4 regions of the Ruegeria sp. YTSC199 genome follow, and region 3 is predicted to be linked to each of the others. Evidence: riboswitches for the same ligand, from Rfam matches in the RefSeq annotation. Region 3 holds a riboswitch; each other region holds the start of a gene.
The links. A riboswitch is a leader RNA that binds a small molecule or an ion and turns the genes downstream of it on or off. The one in region 3 is predicted to bind cobalamin.
Positions count from the first base shown of each region.

Region 1: linked by a shared signal. The riboswitch ahead of AC2FEE_RS00325 (DUF1636 family protein) and the one ahead of AC2FEE_RS08850 (hypothetical protein) in region 3 are both predicted to bind cobalamin.
Region 2: linked by a shared signal. The riboswitch ahead of AC2FEE_RS20040 (hypothetical protein) and the one ahead of AC2FEE_RS08850 (hypothetical protein) in region 3 are both predicted to bind cobalamin.
Region 4: linked by a shared signal. The riboswitch ahead of AC2FEE_RS09660 (DUF1636 family protein) and the one ahead of AC2FEE_RS08850 (hypothetical protein) in region 3 are both predicted to bind cobalamin.

Region 1 covers NZ_JBXWMF010000001.1:66,423-69,601, reverse strand. Annotated here, with positions in the region: gene AC2FEE_RS00335 (NAD(P)-dependent oxidoreductase) at 1-10, opposite strand, end outside; gene AC2FEE_RS00330 (LysR substrate-binding domain-containing protein) at 114-998, shown strand; cobalamin riboswitch at 1,071-1,279, shown strand; gene AC2FEE_RS00325 (DUF1636 family protein) at 1,374-1,754, shown strand; gene cobW (cobalamin biosynthesis protein CobW) at 1,751-2,806, shown strand; gene cobN (cobaltochelatase subunit CobN) at 2,813-3,179, shown strand, end outside.
Region 2 covers NZ_JBXWMF010000025.1:54,377-57,555, forward strand. Annotated here, with positions in the region: gene AC2FEE_RS20025 (bifunctional 2',3'-cyclic-nucleotide 2'-phosphodiesterase/3'-nucleotidase) at 1-39, shown strand, start outside; RNA gene ffs (signal recognition particle sRNA small type) at 79-177, shown strand; gene AC2FEE_RS20035 (alpha/beta hydrolase family protein) at 217-1,074, opposite strand; cobalamin riboswitch at 1,216-1,436, shown strand; gene AC2FEE_RS20040 (hypothetical protein) at 1,518-1,925, shown strand; gene AC2FEE_RS20045 (protein-tyrosine phosphatase family protein) at 1,927-2,430, opposite strand; gene AC2FEE_RS20050 (DNA polymerase III subunit gamma/tau) at 2,564-3,179, shown strand, end outside.
Region 3 covers NZ_JBXWMF010000007.1:90,633-93,811, reverse strand. Annotated here, with positions in the region: gene AC2FEE_RS08855 (hypothetical protein) at 140-685, shown strand; cobalamin riboswitch at 946-1,151, shown strand; gene AC2FEE_RS08850 (hypothetical protein) at 1,469-1,684, shown strand; gene AC2FEE_RS08845 (LysR family transcriptional regulator) at 1,806-2,723, opposite strand; gene AC2FEE_RS08840 (tripartite tricarboxylate transporter substrate binding protein) at 2,826-3,179, shown strand, end outside.
Region 4 covers NZ_JBXWMF010000008.1:42,988-46,166, forward strand. Annotated here, with positions in the region: gene AC2FEE_RS09650 (hypothetical protein) at 75-386, opposite strand; gene AC2FEE_RS09655 (DUF3299 domain-containing protein) at 383-1,147, opposite strand; cobalamin riboswitch at 1,290-1,479, shown strand; gene AC2FEE_RS09660 (DUF1636 family protein) at 1,574-1,930, shown strand; gene AC2FEE_RS09665 (ABC transporter ATP-binding protein) at 1,927-2,712, shown strand; gene AC2FEE_RS09670 (ABC transporter substrate-binding protein) at 2,732-3,179, shown strand, end outside.

The DNA.
Region 1 (3,179 bases), on a different contig from region 3:
CGACTTTCATTTCACCCTCCCGAAGGTCGTCGTTTGTGCTGAGTATCCCTATTGCCTGCCGGAAACAAAAATGAATAATAACACGTGATATAGGTAAAAATTTTTGGTGATAGATGGATCGCCTTCCAAATCCCGCTTGGCTGCGCAGCTTCGAATCCGCCGCGCGCCATCTGAATTTCACCACAACCGCGCGGGAACTTGGCCTGACGCAAACAGCCGTTTCACTGCACATTCGGTCCCTCGAAGCCGAGCTGGGTCAAAAGCTGTTCACACGAAATGCGCGGCGGCTGGAACTGACCGAGCTTGGGCAGTCTTATTCGCTGACAGTGCGGCGCGCTCTGGCCGATATCACACTGTCCACCAACAGCCTGTTTGGCCCGGCCTCGCGTCAGACACTTACGATCCGCGCCGCTATATCGACTGCCACCTACTGGATCGCCGCCGAACTGCCCGACTTCACCGAACGGCATCCGGACATCCCTGTCCGTCTGGTGTCGCATATCTGGAATGACAGCGGGACACCCGGCGATGTGGATGTGGAAATCCGCTTGGGTTACGGTGACTGGCCGGGGGTGCGATCCGAAAAACTCACCGACGAAAAGCTGGTCCCGGTCTGTCGGGCTGGGGACGACTCAGCAAAGCTGATCTCCCTGCCGCACGGGCCGCTGATTCACATCCTTGGATACGAGGACAACTGGGCGCGGTATCTTCAGGCCAACGGCATAGCGCCGCCCCACCAGCCGCCCCGGCATTCTGTGGACACCACGGTGGCGGCGCTGCAACTAGTGATGGCTGGTGCAGGATATGCCACGATCCTGGAACGGTTCGCAAACAACGCAATTCGGCAAGGCGCACCGATTGCGATTGCGGGTCCGGCGATTCCCTTTGCCCAGTCGCATTATCTGGTCAGCGCTCAACGGGCCGTGCAATCCACGGCAGCGGCGGGTTTGTTTTGCGCGTGGTTGCAGGAACGGCTGGTGGCGGATGCCGCGGATTGACACAAGCTGGTCGCTTTTCTGTTCTATGGGGTTTCTACCCCTGTCTCGCGCTTGACAAGGCCCCTGCCCGTGCCGCATGTCGCTTGCGTTGGTGTCCATCCACGGATGGATGAAAAGGGAATGCGTCAACGGTGATCCGTCAAACGCAGCCGCCCCCGCGACCGTGACCGGAGAGGGTGCCCAAAGCCACTGGCCGAATTGGCCGGGAAGGCGGGACATCCGACAGAGGCCCGCCTCTGACATCCGCAAGCCGGGAGACCTGCCAGCACGCGAAGATGAAACCGGGCGGGGTGTTCCGGTGTCGGGTCCATGTTGCGACACGTGGCCCGCATGAAACCCCGTCCCCCGCAATGAGGATTTGGGGGGATGAGAGACATGACCGAGACCGCACCAGTCGAGCTGCTGGTCTGTACCACGTGCCGCCGCGGCTTGCCCGTTGAGGACGACGCGCAACGACCCGGCGCCTTGCTTCACAAAGCACTGGAAGAGGCCGAACTGCCTGAGGGCGTGACCCTGAAAGCCGTCGAATGCCTGTCAAATTGCGATCAGGGCTGCTCCATCGTGCTGCGCGGCGGGCCGGATCGCTGGACCTTTGTGTATGAGCATTTGAACGAAACCGACCATGTTGATGTCATCGTCGATGGTGCCACCAAGTACCTTGCCGCCGAAGATGGTTTGGTCAAATGGCGCGAACGCCCTGAACATTTCCGCAAAAACTGTGCGGCCCGTATTCCCCCGATTGGAGCCCTGAAATGAGCAACCTCGAAAAACTTCCCGTCACTGTGATCACCGGCTTTTTGGGCTCGGGCAAGACTACGCTGGTCAAGCACCTGATGCAGAACCCGCAGGGCAAGCGTCTGGCCGTTGTGGTCAACGAGTTTGGTGATGTGGGCGTAGATGGCGATATTCTGAAATCCTGCGCCATCCCGGATTGCCCGGCAGAGAACATCATGGAACTGGCGAACGGTTGCATCTGCTGCACCGTGGCTGATGATTTCATTCCGACCATCGAGGCCCTGATGGCGCTGGAGCCGCGCCCCGATCACATCCTGATCGAAACCAGCGGTCTGGCCCTGCCCAAGCCGCTGTTGAAGGCGTTCGACTGGCCGGATATCCGGTCGAAGATCACCGTCGACGGGGTGATCGCTCTGGCCGATGCCGAGGCTGTTGCCGCCGGTCGTTTTGCCCCGAATGTCGAGGCCGTGGATGCCCAGCGCCTGGCCGATGACTCGATCGATCACGAAACGCCCCTGTCCGAAGTGTTCGAGGATCAGGTCTCCTGCGCTGACATCATCTTGCTGACCAAGCCTGATCTGGCTGGCCCCGAAGGCGTAGCCAAGGCCAAAGAGGTGATCGCGACCGAGGCTCCACGCCCCCTGCCCGTCGTCGAAGTAGCCGAAGGTGTAGTGGATGTCCGCGTTGTGCTGGGTCTGGAAGCAGCAGCCGAGGATGACATGGAAGCCCGTCCATCGCATCACGACGGCCACCACGATCACGAGCATGACGACTTCGAAAGCATCATCGTTGAGTTGCCGGAACAGAGCGATGCTGTTGATCTGGTTGCCAAGATCGAACGTCTGGCCACGGAACTGAACATCCTGCGGGTCAAAGGCTATGCAGCAGTATCAGGTAAACCCATGCGCCTGTTGGTGCAGGCCGTCGGCACGCGCGTCCGTCACCAATTCGACCGCCCATGGGAACCGGGTGAAGAGCGCCGCTCGCGTCTGGTGGTGATTGCCGAGCATGACGACATCAACGAGGCCGCGATCCGCGATATCCTCGTCGGTGTTTCTGAGCCCGCCGAGTAACCACACATGCACGTCGTCTTCCGCGAAAGTCACGGGTTAGAGGAAACCGAGACCGCGACCGATCTGGGCCAGAGCCCGGCGGATCTGGTGGTGCTGTCCTTTTCGGACAGCGACCTAGGCGCTTTCGCGGCGGGCTGGCATCGTGGTGGAGGCCCCGAGGGGCGGATGCCGACGATGCGTCTGGCCAACTTGGCGGCGCTGAAGCACCCCCTTTCCGTCGATACCTATGTCGAACAGACATTGGAGGGTGCGAAAGGCATCCTGATCCGTTTGATCGGCGGCGTGCCTTACTGGTCTTACGGCTTGCAGCAGGTTCTGGCGCTGGCGCAGGCCAAAGGCATCGCGCTGGCCGTTCTGCCTGCGGATGGGCGTG
Region 2 (3,179 bases), on a different contig from region 3:
GACGATGACGGCTTTTTGCTGATCCGTTTAACGCTCTGACGGGTTGTCATTTCCGCGCCTGTTGCCTATATCGTGCGTTGAGAGGTTGGCGCGGGCGAGCGCCTCGCCAACCTGGTCAGGTCCGGAAGGAAGCAGCCACAACGAGCCCCGCTTGGGTCGATGTCCAACCTCTCACTTCTTGCCCGTAGCGAACGTAAAGCGCCAGAACCGGCGAAGTCATGCGATCAGCCGTGGCCAAAGGGCTGCGTTGCGGCGCGCAAAAGCGCCGATGTGCCCAACTTCCAACAAGCCAAATTCACCGGGTGACAACAGGTGACGGCGCGCATCTGGACCGTACAGATCAGCCAATCGCCACACCGCATTGGGCGGTACCACATCATCATCCTCGAAGGTAAACAGGTCCACGGGCGTCCCTGACTGCGCCCAGCGCGCATCAGGCAAGGATATCCCGATTTCGGGCAGGTAGTTGCGTGGCGCGGTGCACCACCGCCGCCATTGCCAATATACCGATGCCGGCAGGTCCGCCCCGACCCCCAGCGCCTTGCCAGGAAGATACCCCAGGGCTTTCACCGCCAAGGGTGCGTGACCATACCAGAACAGCAAAGCCAGCGCCCGATACGGCCAGGGGTGATCCGATACCGTTACAGGGCCGGAACAGACGCAGATCATGCGGTCGATCTGATCGACGTCGGGCTGAATCGGCCCCAGCATCCCGCCGACCGAATGTCCGATGCTCCACTGCTGCGCATCGGGGAACCTGCGCCGCATTTCAGCGCGGGCCGCAGGCATGTCGACCAAGGCCCAATCGGCCATCTTGACCCGTGATTCTTTCAACGACCCGTTCAGAGAATGGCCGAAATCGCTGTAGTCGTAAGTCAGACAGGCCATCCCCCGCTCGGCAGCCAGCCAGCGTGCAAAATGCTGGTAATAATCTCTCGGTACACCGGTAGCACCGTGAATGACTACGGCCACCTGGGGCGCGGACGCTGGCAGATAAAGGCGTGCCGACAAGGTGCCCGCGCCGGACTGAAACTGAAAGTCCTCGATCGAAACGGTTTGTGCAGTGTCCAGCATGGTGCGGCCTCCGGATTTTGAACCGATTGGTTCACTTTCTTCAATCCGCAGCGTTTTCCGTCACAAGTCAACAGTGGTCGTACATGACCACGCGTCGACCTGGCCGTGCAAATTGCCCGCTTGACTCGGACCGCCCGCACCCGCTAGCGATGCCGTGATGGTTCTCGACCCCAATCCGGGGCGGGATGAAAAGGGAACACGGTGCGGTTCTGCCCCGGTTATACCGGAACGAACCAAGGCCGCGACTGCCCCCGCAACTGTAAGCGGTGAGCAATGCCGAAACACCACTGGCCGAAAGGCTGGGAAGGTCGGCAACGCGATGACCCGCAAGTCAGGAGACCTGCCATCGAACCAAAACCGAAACTCGGGCGGGGTGTCCGGGCAGGTCGTCAGCATGCTGTCACACCTGATCTACGCCCCGTCCTACGCGCGGAGGGCGCACAATGATCTGGAAGACCAAGACCCACGAATACTCGGCCACCGTATGCCAGCGAACCGGCAAGACCTGCCCAGCATTGGCACGGGTCGCGCGTGTCATTACTCAGGCGATAGAGACCGCCGCACCTGCAACAACCCCCGATTTTCAGGTCGAAGGCAGCAGTGAACTGGCCCATTGCCTTGAAGGTTGCACCGCCCGATTTCGCGCGCGGCCTGATCAGATTCGGGTCTTTTGCGGCACGGAACCCGATGTCTCCACCGATTCACTTGATAGGTATGCCGACATGATGTTCGCAGATGTGTTCAGCTCTCTGCCCGCCGATGTTATGGCCAACCCGCCCTGCGCGATGCTCGAGGTATTGATGCTGGCCGCAAGTCCGGTTGCGCAACAGGAGCAGCACGCGGCGCTCTAAGCTAGCTGCCCTTTCGGGCGCTGGCCGCCTGCGCCGCCCATTGCAACTGGCCGTCGGTTTCAACGGCGCAGGGCCGCACGGCGCGTAGACGTTTCAGCGCTGCCTCGGGCTGCTCGCCCTGTTCGACCATAAGGCGCAAGGCAACCATGCCGGACCGGCCGCAACCGCCCCGGCAATGCACCAACACCCGCCCTCCACGGGACAGGACTTGTGCCGCCGCCGCGCTGACCTCGGCCCATGCGGCCTGAACTTCTGGCGGTGGCGCGCCGAAATCCGTAACCGGCAGATGCGCCCACCCAATAGAGGCGGCGCGAAGATCGTCGCCGAGTCCGGCGGCGCCTTCCTGTAGCATTTCAATCTCAGTGGTCATGGAAACCACCAGATCCGGCTGCCAGTCTCGGATGCTACGAAGATCCTGCAGGTAGTTGCCGCCGCGCCCCGGGACTGGTGAAAGGGCAACCGTGCCATTTCCCACCTGCACGGCGTGAATCGCAAAGAGTCTCAAAAGATGGCCCTCCTGCAATCGTTTCTACGATGCGCAAACTGTCCTGCAAACCGAATTTCGCCTACAGCGGCGGTGGACGCGGGCGGCGGGGGTCTCTACGCTGCATTCTTGAACCGAATCCGACAGAGCAGACATGAACGACACGCCAAGCCCCGCCTATCAGGTTCTTGCCCGCAAATACCGCCCCGAAACCTTTGCCGATCTCGTCGGTCAGGATGCGATGGTCCGAACGCTGAAAAACGCGTTCGAGGCCGACCGGATCGCACAGGCCTTCATCATGACCGGCATTCGCGGCACGGGTAAGACCACCACGGCGCGGATCATCGCCAAGGGCATGAACTGCATCGGCCCCGATGGCCAGGGCAAGCCGACCACGGAACCCTGCGGCCAGTGTGAACACTGCGTGGCCATCATGGAAGGCCGCCATGTCGACGTGATGGAAATGGACGCCGCCAGCCGCACAGGCGTCAACGACATCCGCGAGATCATCGACAGCGTTCGTTACCGCGCCGCCAGCGCGCGCTATAAGATTTACATCATCGACGAGGTCCACATGCTGTCGACCAGCGCGTTCAACGCGCTGCTCAAGACGCTTGAAGAACCACCCGAACATGTGAAGTTCATCTTCGCCACAACCGAGATCCGCAAAGTGCCGGTGACGGTGCTGTCCCGTTGCCAGCGCTTCGACCTGCGCCGGATCGAGCCAGAAGACATGATCGGCCTGCTCAGCAAGATTGCAACGGCCGAGA
Region 3 (3,179 bases):
GACCGCGCAAAATCATTGCGCTCTTGGACGTCAGCCGATCCAAGAACGGCGTTCAAAGTGAGTGTTCCTGCCTCGAACTAGCAGCTTAAGCTTGATGCCCTTTGTACAAGCGTATCGCGCATAGAATGGATAGCCTGTTTTGACCGAGAAAACCCAGAATCTAGTCCGGACTCAGCCCGCATATTTCCTCGATTTCGAAGCCAGCTCACTAAGCGCGATCAGTTGGCCAATTGAGATTGGGATTGCACGCGCTGTCAACGGCAACGTGATCACTGGATCGCGTCTTATCAAACCCCACCCTGATTGGGACGCGGCGGGCTGGTCGGACGTCAGTGCACGAATCCACGGATTAAGCCGCGCCTATCTTGAAGCAGAGGGCGGCGATCCCCAGAGGGTTGCGCAATGGTTCAAGGCAAGAAACACCGGAATTGCTGTAACGGACAATCCGGAGTTTGAACGGCGGTGGCTTATACGGCTGCTGGAAACGGAAATGCCCTTTCCCAAAGTCCAGCTTCTCGACTTTGACAGCTATGTCCGGATGAGCCTGACCGAGGACGCAGCGGTCGCACGCGTCTATCACACGTTAGAAAGTGCAGGGCCGCCACCGCATCGAGCGGGGCAGGATGCGGCGCGGCTGGCCGAAGCGTGGTTAAGCGGTTTTGATTGCCTGCAGAGCTCTGACTAGCACGGAGCGGACGGTGCCAAGGCGCGTATTCCGCCGAGTTCTCTGCTCGCCAGAGCCAAAGCCGCGCGAAAGTACCAAGGGTTTCCCTCTTAGCTTTCGACCGGGCCCGAAGAAATCGGGAAAACACCAAACTCCAGCTGGTTTTGACCGGCTGCCCATATGCTGGGTTATAGGGATGTCGAGCGCTTTCATGGGTCAACGGGAAGCCAAGCGGCCAGCCTAACGATTCATGGCGCGTTTTTTTTGAACCAACTCGGATCGCGTGTTGGAGCCGCGATGGTTCCCGCCCGCGTCGAGCGGGGTGGTTAAGGGGTATACGGTGCAGCTCTGAAAAAAATCAATCCGTGACTTCGCCCGCAACTGTCGGGGGTGAGCTATCCGAGATCGGCGACTGGCAATTGCCAGAGAAGGATCGGGACAGCGTCGAACCGCAAGTCTGGTGACCTGCTATCCAAATTGTTTCCAATCTGGGTGGGGTGACTCATAGGGGATGAAAAGGTTCCAAACGGTCTTTGCCGTCCAAAACCTTGCATCTGTTATGCCTAGTCCAAGCTGGGCAGGTGATATTCTTGTCGTTTTGGAAATCTGAAACCCGATCCTGCAGCACGCTTGGGGCGCACTTCGTCTCGGCATCGTCTGATCTTCGGGCCTACGCTGGGTCTTGCAGGGCAACTCGATGACGGAGCGCTTAACAGAAAACAGCGCTAGCCAGCGGGGAGGCTGTCTGACTGAATTCAGCGTGCCGGTTCTGGTTGCGGACGCTCTGGCGCTGTCCGCGCTTCTATGGCTTTCGACTTACACGATGATCTGATGTCGGCTGTTCTGCGAATCCGCGATCTGGCTCTTGGGTGCCGGGACCGGTCGGTGTTCCGTCTTCTGTCTATGGATTTCGAAGCCGGCACGACTTTGGTCGTCCTGGACGCAAACGGGTCGGGCAAAAGCCCGTTCGCAAAGATGCTTCCGGACCTAAAGGAGTCGCGTTCTGGTCGCGTGGACTGATGGGCCGAGTTCGACCGACGCTTCCCCATCCGTGCGCGGGATCGCGCAGCGATGGAGGCTTGGCGCGGGTTCGGCCTTTGTTTGGGGCCGGACGCCGCAGCGCGTGAACAAGTAGACACAATCAATTTGCAAGTTCGAGTGTCGTGCTTTGTTGCGCCAACCCCTCAACCACTTCGAACAACGCCTTTTCAAACTGAACAAGTGCATTGGACCTTGTGTTAGACACAGGGTAGAGCAGGCCAAAGGTCATCCAACGTTCGGGTGTAACAGGTACAAGCGCGACCTTCTCTGGTTTGGCCTGCGCTGCAACCAATTCATCTGCGATAGTTAATCCCACACCTTCGGCAACCAACGAACAAGCAAGCTGAGAGGCAGCGACTTCGCAAGTTTGGACCGGTGTAACACCAGCCGAATGGAAGATGTCATCAAGTTGGTCGCGCAACAACAAGCCGTGCATCAGACGTATGACAGTCTCACCTGCAAGATCACCTGCCGTCAGCTCTGTTCGAGTTGAAAGTGGATGAACCAAGGGTAGGACGACCTGGGCCCGCACTCTCAACAAAGGTTTAGTGATGATGCCTGGATGATCGACAGGCAACGCGCCAATCCCGATATCGTATTCCCGCCCTGCCAACCATTTCCCCGCTTCTCTTCGGGCGCGGACGTCCAGGCTGACATTGGTTCCTGGATTGGCTTTCGTGAACCGTGCAACGGCCGGGGCCGACAGGGATTGCGCGATCCTTGGCATGGTCACAATGCGCAGTGTTTCAGTGCGACCCGCCTTGATGTCAGCAGCGATGCGCGGAACCTCGTCGAGGTTATCGAGGATTCGTCCGGCCTCTTTGTAAAAGGCCAGCCCCTCTGGCGTTGGTGTCAGGTTTCGACCACTGCGATCGAAAAGCGTCAGTTTAAGCTCTGCCTCAAGCCCCGAGATCAGGCGGCTGATTGCCGGCTGGCTGAGGTGAAGTACCTCCGACGCGGCGACAAGCGAGCCTTCGGACAATGTCGCGCGAAACGCACGCAGGGCTTTGATATTCATTTTCCACGCTTTCGTATTTTGCAAGAGTAAATAACATCTTTGCATTTTTTACAATTGAAGACTCGGCGTAGATTGATCCCAAGTGAAATTGGGAGGTTACTCATGAAACGCAGAACTCTTCTTAGTGCCGCAATCGCTGCCGTTGCGGTCACCGCAACAGCTACCGCAAGCTTTGCCGCAGATTGGCCGAAACGTCCGATCAACCTGGTTGTTCCTTACAAAGCTGGAGGAGGCACCGATGCCTATGCCCGCGCTATATCGGCCGCCGCCGAAGGTATTCTGGATGTGCCGGTGGTTGTCGTTAACAAGCCCGGTTCCGGTGGCCTGAACGGCGCCAATTCCGTCGTTGGCGCCCGTCCCGATGGCTATACGATGATGATGACCTCTGGCGGGTCGTTTCTCTTGTCGACCATGACCCGTGACACGGACATCGACGCTCTGGACAGCTTTGATTTT
Region 4 (3,179 bases), on a different contig from region 3:
GCGCCCTCCGATCCGGTCCACATTAATCGCCGCGTTGCTGTATTCGGCGAACTCAAACCGCAACAACCCGGCTATCATGCCCGCTCCCCGGTACACCTCGAGCAAGCCGTGAACCCATCTGGCGCGCGAACCGAACCCGGGCACAGGAATATCACAGCACGCCGACCCATCGCGCCCTCGCTTTTGACCGCCCGCATCGCCACGCCCTTGCGCCGGATCAGGGCGGTACGGCTGTGCGAATTGCCTTTACCAAACCAGCGCCGCAGCAAGTGGATCGAAGTGCGGTTTTCGGGCACGTAATCCCAGACCAGAGCCTTTACCGCGCGGATTTGTTCAGGAGGCGATCGGCAAGGCAGTTCGTGGGGCCGATCCGGTGATCCCGTCACTCAGACGCCTTCCCCGCGCCGGTTTTACGGTTGCCCGCAGCACGGAAGCGATCGGCTATGCTCTGCGTCCACTCCAGCTTGCCGCCCTGTGTTTCCAGGGTTTCGACGCTATCGGCCTCCAGCCGGAACGTCGCGCGCATGGGCATCAATCCATCCACCACCATCATATTCTGCTCTGACGGATCGATGGTCAGCTTTCCCGTCAGACGGACCGGCTCGTGGACGTAACCGGGCTCCCAGTCGCCGTTCAGCCGTACCCGGATCGTCTGATTGGGCGGCGGCGGCGGCAAGTGGCTGCACATCCCAGGCTGAGGCACCAGATAAGCAATGGGGTGCCCGTCGGCGTCGGGCGGCGCCGGAATGGCAAACCCCGCCAACGTCACCGTTTGACCGTCAAATTCAGGATTTCCGGCCGCACCGGCGCGATCCCGGCGCTGGGCCACGACAAGTCGCTGGTCCAGTAGCCAGTCGATATCGATACCATCCGCAGCCAGGGCCTCCTCGGTTTCAACCAGAAGCTCCTGCCATTTCAGCCGCTCATTGGAGCTGCCCACACCCTGATACAGCCTGCCGCGCAGGCGCACGACGAAAACCACATCGTCGAACTGCTCCGGGGTGAGATCGCGGTAGGGGTCTTCGAAGACCTGAACGGACGGGTCCGGCAAGTCGGACCAATCCAGAGCAGCCCCCGGTGCCGCCAGCGCAGAAGAACCGCACAGGCTCAGCGCCAGAATCGGTGCAAGGCGAAACCAATGTCGCATGTTCTGAGTTTATCTCCCTGCCAAGATCATTCCAGCCAGTTTTTGCGAACAACGTCCTTCACTGGCCACCCTTTTACCTCAGGCCTGGCCGGTAACAAACGAACAGGATGAAACTTTCATATTGACGCACTGGGCGATCTCGGGCAGTCAATCTGATGATGGTTCCCCCAATTGGGGATGAAAAGGGAATACGGTGAGGTCCGCCAACTCCGTGACTGCCCCCGCAACTGTAAGCGGTGAGCGAAGCCATGAATCCACTGGCCCACAGGCCGGGAAGGATGGCCAAGCCAAGACCCGCAAGTCAGGAGACCTGCCATCATGTTTTCAACCAACCCGGGGCGGGGCGTCCCGGAAGGAGGTAAAGTGACGAACACGTTACGTTATTACATTTCCACCACCTCGCTTCGACATTAAGCGGAGCGGGCAATGGCAAACAATCCCGAACACTTCCTGCTGATTTGCGAGACCTGCAACGGCACGGACGCCGCGCATGCGATCCGAAAGGCGCTGACGCACCGGCTACCATCCGGGTTTTCCATACGCATGGTTTCCTGCATGGCTGGTTGTGACCGACCAACAACCGTAGGCTTTCAGGCTGTTGGCAAAGCGCAATACCTGTTTGGTGACGTCAAATCCTCGCAGGATATTGATGCTCTGGCCCAGTTTGCGGGGCAATTCCACGACAGTGGGAACGGTTGGACCAATGCTTCTGACCGTCCGCGTGCATTGTTCGACAAAACCTTGGCTCGTATGCCCCGTCTGAACGTGGAGGTGCACCCGTGACAAACGCAGCGTTTCTGGTCGCGCGTGGCCTCGAGTACTACGCACTCAACGGCGATGTCCTGCTACAAGGCGCATCCTTCGAACTGGACAGGGGTGCGATTTTGGCCATAGCCGGGCCGAACGGGGCCGGGAAAACAACGCTTCTGAACCTTTTGTGCGGTGCAGCCGAGATGGTTCTGGGGGATGTCCTTGTCGATGGGCGAAGCCTGAAACAGATGTCGTCCAAAGACCGTGCACGCATGATCGCCGTTGTCAGCCAGCAGGAGTTTCCGGACGGTCGGCTGCTGCTGCGAGACTATGTAGCGCTGGGTCAGATTCCGATCCGCTCAGACCGATCCGCCGAAGGTCACGCGGTCGAGCTTGACCGGATACTGGACCTGACCGGGCTGGGCGCACTGGCGGACAAACGGATGGCCTTGCTGTCCGGTGGCGAACGCCAGCGCGCGCATATCGCCCGCGCCCTGGCACAAAATCCGTCGCTATTGTTTCTGGATGAACCAACCAACCATCTGGACCCGGACTCCAAGGGGCGAATGCTGTCGCTGGTGGCCGAACTGGACATCACGGTGGTCATGATCGTGCACGATCTGGTCATGATCCCCGAATTTGCCACCCACGTGGCGCTGATGAAATCCACACGTCTGACCAGTTTCGGCCCCGTGGCCGAAGTGCTGACGCCTGCGCATGTGCGCGACACGTTTGGCGTCGATTACCTGTGTTTCCAGCACGAAGGCCGTGTGATCCCGGCGCTGGATATCCGAAGAACCCCCGTTTCAAACTAACTTAAGGAAACTCCCCCCAATGAAACATATCTGGTCTGCGGCCCTGATCACCGCCATGGCAGGCAGCGCCTCCGCGCATGAAGTGACGGTAGACAATTGCGGCGAACCGCTGGTTTTCGAATCTCAACCAGAACGGCTGGTCGTTCATGACATGAACATGACCGACATGGCGTTTGCCCTGGGCCTGCAGGACAAGATCGTGGGCCTGACCGGCATCACCGGCTGGTACAAGACCAGCCCCGAATTCGACACCCTGCGCGGTGACATCCCCGAACTTGCGCCGAAATACCCGACAGTTGAAAATCTGGTTGCGGCTGAACCCGACCTGTTCTTCGCCGGTTGGTATTACGGCATGAAACCCGGCGGCGACGTGACACCCGACACGCTGGAGCCGTTTGGCATCAAGACCATGATCCTGACCGAAAGCTGCGTGCATCTGGACAAGGATCGCCCCGAAGCCAGCATGA